2 regions of the Pinisolibacter sp. genome follow, and region 1 is predicted to be linked to the other one. Evidence: riboswitches for the same ligand, from Rfam matches in the RefSeq annotation. Region 1 holds a riboswitch; the other holds the start of a gene.
The links. A riboswitch is a leader RNA that binds a small molecule or an ion and turns the genes downstream of it on or off. The one in region 1 is predicted to bind thiamine pyrophosphate.
Positions count from the first base shown of each region.

Region 2: another riboswitch for thiamine pyrophosphate. It lies ahead of V7Q42_RS09275 (ABC transporter permease); the one in region 1 lies ahead of thiM (hydroxyethylthiazole kinase).

Region 1 covers NZ_DAIPZB010000007.1:68,886-73,296, forward strand. Annotated here, with positions in the region: gene thiD (bifunctional hydroxymethylpyrimidine kinase/phosphomethylpyrimidine kinase) at 1-336, opposite strand, end outside; gene thiE (thiamine phosphate synthase) at 333-1,004, opposite strand; gene thiM (hydroxyethylthiazole kinase) at 1,001-1,786, opposite strand; TPP riboswitch at 1,775-1,877, opposite strand; gene V7Q42_RS04525 (Lrp/AsnC ligand binding domain-containing protein) at 2,041-2,277, shown strand; gene pgi (glucose-6-phosphate isomerase) at 2,371-4,014, shown strand.
Region 2 covers NZ_DAIPZB010000017.1:15,470-19,880, forward strand. Annotated here, with positions in the region: gene V7Q42_RS09265 (hypothetical protein) at 24-1,601, shown strand; gene panB (3-methyl-2-oxobutanoate hydroxymethyltransferase) at 1,654-2,466, shown strand; TPP riboswitch at 2,512-2,621, shown strand; gene V7Q42_RS09275 (ABC transporter permease) at 2,690-3,508, shown strand; gene V7Q42_RS09280 (ABC transporter substrate-binding protein) at 3,549-4,411, shown strand, end outside.

The sequences.
Region 1 (4,411 bases):
GCCGGAGGTCGCCACCATGACCGGATCGAGCACCACCTTGTCGACGTTCCAGCGGTCGAGCCCGGCGCGCACGGCGCGGATCACCGGGGCTTGCGACAGCATGCCGATCTTCACCGCGTTCACGGCGATGTCGGAGAAGACGGCGTCGATCTGGGCGGCGATGAAATCGGGGGGCACGTCGTGGACGGCGGTGACGCCGCGGGTGTTCTGGGCGGTCAGTGCGGTGACGACGCTGGCGCCGTAGACGCCGAGGGCGGAGAAGGTCTTCAGGTCCGCCTGGATGCCGGCGCCGCCGCCGGAATCGGAACCGGCGATGGTGAGAGCGATGGCGGTCACCGGCGGGTCTCCTCGTTGCGCGCGCTCAGAGCGGCGTCGACGGCGGCGCGCAGCGCCCGCGCCGCCGCGGCCGGGTCGTCGGCCATGAAGATCTCGGAGATGACGGCGACACCGTCGGCGCCTGCCTGGATCACCGTGGGGGTGTTCTCGACCGTGATGCCGGCGATGGCGCCGACCGGCAGATCGGCGCGGCGCGCCCGCATCGCGGCGACGAGGCCAGCGAGCCCGTCGAGGCCGACCGGCGGATCGGGGTTGTCCTTGGACGTCGTGGCGAAGACGCCGCCGATGCAGACGTAGTCGACGGCGTCGAGCGGCACCGCGGCGGCATGGGCCGCCGACTTCACCGTCTGGCCGATGATGGCGGCGGGACCGAGGAGCCGGCGGGCGTCCTCGGGGTGCATGTCCTCCTGGCCGACGTGGACACCATGGGCGGCGGCGGCGAGCGCCACGTCGACCCGGTCGTTGACGATCAGCGGCACGGTCGAGCCTTCGAGGGCGGCGAGGATCTCGCGGGCGCGGGCCATCATCGTCCAGGTCGGCGCGTCCTTGTCGCGGTACTGGAGGATGGTGGCGCCGCCTTCGACCGCGGCGCGGGCCATGTCGGCGAGGGCGCGTCCACGGGTCCGGGTCGGATCGAGGATGGCATGCAGGCGGATGTCGGCTCTCATCGGATGCGGGCTCGTTCCGTCAGGGTTTCGGCGTCGAGGCCGTAGAGGGCGTCGACGATCTCGACGGCGAAGCTGCCGGGACCGGCGGCGGAGGCGGCGGCGATCTCGCCGGCGACGCCGGTCGCCACCAGCGCCGCGGTGGCGGCGAGGATCGGGTCGGGCTCGACGGCGCGGAAGGCGGTGGCGATGGCGGTGGCGGCGCAGCCCATGGCGGTGACGCGGTCCATCAGCGGGTGGCCGTTGTCGACGCGCACCAGGTGGGTGCCGTCGGTGACGACGTCGACCTCACCGGTCACCACCAGGGTGGAGAGGGTGTGGACGGCGTATTCGCGGATCCGCGTCTCATCCGCCTCGAGGCCGGCGAGACCGGCGAATTCGGCGTGGTTGGCGTGGACGAGGGCGGGTTCGAGCTCGATCAGGCGGCGGGCGAAATCGAGCCGCGGCGGCGAGATCTCGATCTTCACAGGGTCGAGCACCCAGGGCACGCCGGCGTCCTTGGCCACTTCGATGGCGGTGAGCGAGGCGTCGCGACGCACCCGGTCGAGCATGCCGAGATTGATCAGCAACCCGTCGGCGGCGGCGACGAAGGCCGGCACTTCCTCGGGCGAGACGGTCATCGACGGCTCGGCGCCGATCGCCAGCAGCATGTTGGCGGTGAAGGTCTGGGCGACCGGCGAGGTCAGCACGTGGATGCGCGGACGGCGCGTGCGAACGCGGTCGGCGATCTCGGCGATGCGCGCGGCGGTCGGGGCGAGGTCGGGGATGGTCTTCCGGTCACTCATCTCAATCCCTCCGCCGGCACGACCCGGATCAGGTTCGAGGGGTTGGCGTCGCCTCTCAGCCCGGTCACGCCGGGCACCCCCATGAGATGGACGACAGTTGAGACGGCGAAGCCGCCTTGTCAAGGGCGGGGAGGACCTCGAGGGAACGAGGGGGGCGACATCGTCGCCGCGCCGGTCCGGTCTCGCCCCACTTGCCCTTCCGCGCCGCATCTGATCGACTGCCGTCGACGCCGAACCGAGCCGAGACGAATCCGATGAAACCCTTCTTCGTCCTCATCAAGTGCCAGTTGGGCAAATCCTATCAGGTGGCCACGGCGCTGGCCGATGCCGAGATCGCCTCGGAGATCTATTCGATCGCCGGCGACCACGACCTGATCGTCAAGTTCTACGTCGACGACACGACCGACATCGGCCATTTCGTCAATGAGAAGGTGCATCCGATCCCCGGCATCGTCGACACCAAGACGCTGATCACCTTCAAGGCGTTCTGAGGCGCACGCCGGCCCGGCGCCGGCCCGAGGGCGCCTCATCTCCTCCCGTGCGCGCACCGCGTCGGGGGGACGGACACGGGAAAGATCCGAGCCATGACCGCCACGCGCGACACCGCTTTCCAGGCCCTCCGGGCCCATCTCCGCACGGTCGAATCGGTCCACATGACCGATCTCTTCGCCGCCGATCCGGAGCGCTTCGATCGCCTTTCGCTACGGTTCGACGATCTGCTTCTCGACTATTCGAAGAACCGGATCACCGCCGAGACCATCGACCTGCTGGTCGGCTTGGCGAAGGCGGCCGACGTCGAAGGCTGGCGGACGCGGATGTTCGCCGGACAGGCGATCAACGCGACGGAAGGCCGCGCGGTGCTGCACGTGGCGCTGCGCAATCCGGGACGGCGCAAGGCCTACGTCACCGCCGGCTACGACGTCACCGGCGACGTCGAGGACGTGCTGGTCAAGATGGGCGTCTTCGCCGAAAAGGTGCGTTCGGGCGCCATCGTCGGGGCGACGGGCAAGCGCTTCACCGACGTGGTCAACATCGGCATCGGCGGCTCCGACCTCGGTCCGGCGATGGTGACGACGGCGCTGCGCCCCTATCACGACGGACCGCGCGTCCACTTCGTCTCCAACGTCGACGGCGCCCACGTCCACGACACGCTCGCCGTCCTCGACCCCGAGACGACGCTGTTCCTCATCGCTTCGAAGACCTTCACCACGCTCGAGACCATGACCAACGCCGGCTCGGCGCGAGCGTGGGTCGCCGAGGGGCTCGGCGAGGCGGCGGTCGGCGCCCATTTCGCCGCGATCTCCACCGCGATCGCCAAGGTCACCGCCTTCGGCATCGCCGAGGAGCGCACCTTCGGCTTCTGGGACTGGGTCGGCGGGCGCTATTCGGTGTGGTCGGCGATCGGCCTGCCGGTGATGATCGCCATCGGCGAGAAGGGCTTCCGCGACTTCCTCGCCGGCGGGGCGGCGATGGACGACCATTTCCTCACCGCGCCGCTCTCCCGCAACATGCCGGTGATCCTGGCGCTGATCGGGGTGTGGTATCGCAACGTCATGGGCTTCCCGACCCAGGCGGTGCTGCCCTACGACCAGCGGCTCGCCCGCTTCCCCGCCCATCTCCAGCAGCTCGACATGGAGTCGAACGGCAAGCGGGTGCGCAAGAACGGCAAGCCGGTCGGCGGGCCGACCGGGCCGATCGTCTGGGGCGAGCCCGGCACCAACGGCCAGCACGCCTTCTTCCAGCTGATCCACCAGGGCACCGACGTCGTCCCGGCCGACTTTCTGGTCGCCGCCGAGCCGCACGAGGCGCTCTCCGACCATCACGTCAAGCTCGTCGCCAACTGCCTCGCCCAGACCGAGGCGCTGATGGTCGGCAAGAACGAGCGGGCGGTCCGCGCCGAACTGGAGAAGGCGGGCATGGCGCGGGCGGCGATCGATGCGCTGACCCCGCACAAGATCTTCCCCGGCAATCGGCCGACCAACATGCTGATGTATCGGCGGCTCGATCCCTTCACCATGGGCCGCCTCCTCGCCCTCTACGAGCACAAGGTGTTCGTCCAGGGTGTGATCTTCGACGTCAACTCCTTCGACCAGTGGGGCGTCGAACTCGGCAAGCAGCTCGCCGGCGAGCTGTTGCCGATGATCGAGGGCAAGACGCCGGCGGCGGGCCGTGACGGCTCGACCCTCGGGCTCCTCGGCCATTTCCACGCGCTGCGCCGGGGCGGGTGATCGCGTCCGCCGTTCCGCCGCGTCCGTCCGGGGTGGCGGGCGGCACGCGCCGCTGCGTCGACCGTCGTTGCACACCCGTCGACGCCGCGCGCCGGTCTCGAAGAGAACCTCTGCCCATTCACCGGAGGGCGAAACGCCGACCACGTCGCCGCGAACTCGGCCGACAGCCCCGGCGAGCACGATGCGCGAGGGAAGGGATCCTGCGGCCTCACCATGCGTCGAACAGTCGATGGATCCGCTTTCTCTCCGCTTCGCTTCGGCCGGGGACGAGGGTCCGGGGTGCAGGCGACGCAGGACGCGATTTCGAAGCTTCGGACCCGTCGGGACGGAGGATGCGGAGGTCCCCGAGGGCCGGGAGCCGGATCTGCCGATCTCATATTTGCAAATAGATCGCATT
Region 2 (4,411 bases), on a different contig from region 1:
GGCGGGTCTCTCAGAGGCGGGTGATGGCTGACTATCATGCGATCCTGAAACGGGCGATCACGGCCCTGCCTTCGCCGACCGGCGAGGCGCGGCGCGCGGTCTACGAGAAGGCGCGCACGGCCCTCGTCAATCAGCTGAAGTCCTTCGAACCGCCGCTCGCCGCCTCGGAGATCACCCAGCAGCGGCTGCAGCTCGAAGACGCCATCCGCAAGGTCGAATCGGAAGCCGCCAAAGGTCTGCTGCGCCAACCGCACGTCGCGGCTCCGCCGCCGCCGGTCGCCGCCGCACCCCAGCCGCCCGCCGCCGCACCGCAGCCGCCGTCCCCGGCTCCTTCCTCGACGCCCGCCGCTCCGGCGGAGCGACCGGCCGCGGCCGAACCGGTCGCCCGTCCGCCGGTCGCACCTCCGCCGGCATCGCCGGTTGAAGCGGTGCCGCCGGGAACGATGGTGACGCCGCCGCGGGCCGAACCTGCGGAACCGGTGCCGCCGCGCGCCGCCTCGACGGGGGTTCTCAAGCGCGCCGTCGACGAAGCCGGTCAACTCGGTGGCGCGACGGCCGAACTCGGCCGGCAGGCCCGGGACGTTCTCGGCGAGGCCGGTCCCGCGACCGCCGCTCCGCCGGCCTTCGGGCGTGAGGCGCAGGCCGCGCCGCGCAAGGCGGAGAAGGAGAAGCGGCGTCGTCGGCGCCAGGAGGCGGTGACCGGTGAGGCGCCGACCTCGCGGCTGCCGCTGGTGGTCGGCATCGGTGCGGCCATTCTGGTGGTCGGCATCGGCATCGTGGCGTTGTGGTCTCAGCGGGAGGCGATCTCGGCCTTCTTCGGCGGGACCAAGGCGCCGATCGTCGACATGGCCCAGCGCCAGAACACCGAGAAGTTGGCGCCCAAGGCGAACGACCGGCTGGCCTCCGACGAGGGCGCGGGGCGTCCCGCCAATCCGGTGAAGCCGGTTCCGACCCAGACGATTTCGCCGACGACCGCGGCGCCGCAGTTGCAGTCGTCGATGGCGGCCGGCGAGGAGCCGAAGCCGGCGCCGCCGAAGCAGCAGGCCGTGCCGCTCGTCGCCCAGAAGGCCATTCTCTACGAAGAAGGCAAGGCGGGTGGCGGGCAGGCCCAGATTTCGCCGGGCAAGGTGGTGTGGAGCGTCGTTTCCGATCCCACCGATCCGAAGGCGGGGGCGGTGAAGCTCGAAGCCAAGGTCGAGATCCCGGATCGCGGCTTCGCCATGACGCTGCAGATGCGGCCGAACAACGACACCTCGTTCCCGGCGAGTCATCTGATCGAGCTCCGCTTCACGGTGCCGCAGGGTTTCGACGGCAAGGCGGTCGCCAACGTGCCGGGCCTGATCATGAAGCTGACCGAGCAGGCGCGCGGCGATCCGCTCGCCGGCGCCGCCGCCAAGGTCGCCGACAACTACTTCTGGGTGGCGTTGGGTGCGCCCGAACAGGACCGCACCCGCAATCTCAAGATGATCAAGGAACGCGGCTGGATCGACGTGCCGATCCTCTACGAGAACAGCCGAAGGGCGATCCTCACCCTCGAAAAGGCGGGCGCCGGCGATCAGGCCGTCACCGACGTTCTCACCGCCTGGGGACAGAACGACTGACGCGTCGTTCGCCGCTTCGAAGTCCGCGTCCGCGTAGCGAGAGGACATTGACATGAGCGCCGTTCGACCGGTCCGACGCCGGACGATCCGGGACATCCGCACCGCCAAGGGCGGCACGCCGATCGTCTGCCTCACCGCCCATTCCGCGCCCGTCGCCGGGATCCTCGACGGCCACTGCGACCTGATCCTGGTCGGCGACAGCCTCGGCATGGTGGTCTACGGCTTCCAGAGCACCCTGCCGGTGACGCTCGACATGATGATCGCCCACGGCGCGGCGGTGGTGCGCGGCTCGGCCCGCGCCGTCGTCGTCGTCGACATGCCCTTCGCCACCTATCACGAGAGCCCCGAGCAGGCGTTCCGTAACGCCGCGCGGGTGATGATCGAGACCGGTGCGCAGGCGGTGAAGCTCGAGGGCGGGGTGGAGATGGCGCCGACCATCCGCTTTCTCACCGAGCGCGGCGTGCCGGTGATGGCCCACATCGGCCTGTTGCCGCAGTCGGTCAACGCCCAGGGCGGCTATCGCACCCAGGGCCGCGACGCCGACGCGGCGCGCCGTCTGGTCGAGGATGCCCGGGCGGTGGAGGCGGCGGGGGCCTTCTGCGTGGTGATCGAGGGGACGGTCGAGGCGGTCGCGCGCGACATCACGGAGGCGATCGCGATCCCGACCATCGGCATCGGCGCGTCGGTCGCCTGCGACGGGCAGGTGCTGGTCACCGACGATCTCGTCGGCCTCTTCGCCGAGTTCACGCCGAAGTTCGTCCGCCGTTACGGCGAGGTCGGCCAAGCGATCGAAGCGGCGGTCACGGCTTACGCCGACGACGTCCGCGCCCGTCGCTTCCCCGGCCCCGAGCACGTGGTCGGCTGACCTTTTCCGTGGGCTTGCGAAACCGTCGCGGATCCGTCATGGTTCCCGCGTTCCGAGGGGTGTTCTCGTCCGAGAACTGAGATGCCGTACGTCGCGGCGAACCCTTCGAACCTGATCCGGGTCATGCCGGCGAAGGGACGGGACTTCTCATGACCGCCGTCGCACGTCTCACCGGATCTCCTCGTCGTCTCGCGCCCGATGCGGCGCGACCGTGGAGATCGCCATGTCGCCCCGACTGACCCGGCCGCCGCGCGGCCCGGCGGCGTCGACCGGCCGCGTCTTCCTCGGTTTCGTCACGACCTTCGTCACCGTCGCCGCGGCGATCGTCGGCGTGTGGTGGGCGCTGGTGGCGGTCACCGCGCCGCCCCCCTTCCTGCTGCCCGGACCCGACCGGGTGGCGAGCGCCTTCGTCGCCCGCTTCCCGGAGATCATGGCCAATGCGGCGGTCACCGGCGGCGAGATCCTGGCGGGTCTGGCGCTCGGCGTTCTTCTCGGCATCGCCACGGCGCTTCTCACCGGGCTGGTGCCGTGGACGGCGCGGCTGGTGCAGCCGGCGGTGGTCGTGTTGCAGGCGCTGCCGGTCTTCGCCATCGCCCCGGTCCTGGTGCTGTGGCTCGGCTTCGGCCTCGCCTCGAAGATCGTCATGGCGGCAATCGTCATCTTCTTCCCCGTCGCTTCGGCGCTTTCCGACGCCGTCTCGCGCGCCGATCCGGGGCTCCTCGATCTCGCCCGGCTGCACCACGCGACGACGGCGCAGACCTTCCGCTTCATCCGCCTGCCCGGCGCCGTGCCCGGCCTCGTCTCGGGTCTCCGGATGGCGGCGACGCTCGCCCCGATCGGGGCGATCATCGGCGAATGGGTCGGCGCCTCGAGCGGCCTCGGGCTGATGATGATGCATGCCAACGCGCGCATGCAGACCGACGTGATGTTCGCCGCCCTGGTCGTGGTGGCGGCCATGGCGTTGGCGCTGCGTCTCGCCGTCGACCTCCTCACTCGCCGCTGGGCGCCATGGGCGCCCGAGAGCGGCGGTTCCCTCCTCTGACACCTCTCCCCGACAGAACCACGAAACGGACAGTCTCCTCATGAAACGCCTTCTCGCCTCCGCCGCTCTCGCGCTTCTTCTCTCGGTGGCCCCGGCCGCCGCCGCCGACAAGATGACGGTGCTGCTCGACTGGTTCCTCAATCCCGACCACGCGCCGCTGGTCGTGGCGCGCGACAAGGGGATGTTCGAGGCCGAGGGTCTCGACGTCGAACTGATCGCGCCGGCCGATCCGTCGGCGCCGCCGCGGCTCGTCGCCGCGGGACAGGCGGACGTCGCCGTCTCCTATCAACCGCAACTGAACCTGGCGGTGAAGGAGGGGCTGCCGCTCGTGCGCTTCGCCACGCTGGTGGAGACGCCGCTCAACACCGTGATCGCCCTCGACGGCGGGCCGGTGAAGAGCCTCGCCGATCTGAAGGGCAAGAAGATCGGCTTCTCGGTCGGCGGTTTCGAGGACGCCATCCTCGGTTCGATGCTGGCGACCGCAGGGCTGAAGCTCTCCGACGTCACGCTGATCAACGTCAACTTCGCCCTCACCGCGGCGCTGGTGTCGGGGCAGGTCGACGCCGTGGTCGGCGGCTTCCGCAATTTCGAGGCGACCGAGCTCGAACTCGCCGGCAAGAAGGCGGTGACCTTCTATCCGGAGGAGAACGGCGTGCCGGCCTACGACGAGCTGATCTACGTCGCCGCCAAGGCGAAGATCGCCGACCCGCGGCTGCCCCGCTTCGTCGCGGCGGTGGAGGCGGCGACGTTGTGGATGAGCAATCATCCGGCCGAGGCCTGGGAGATCCTCAAGAAGGCCGACGCCAAGCTCGACGACGAACTCAACCGCCGCGCCTTCTTCGACACCTTGCCGCGCTTCGCCAAGCGTCCCGGCGCGCTCGACGTCGGCCGCACCGAACGGCT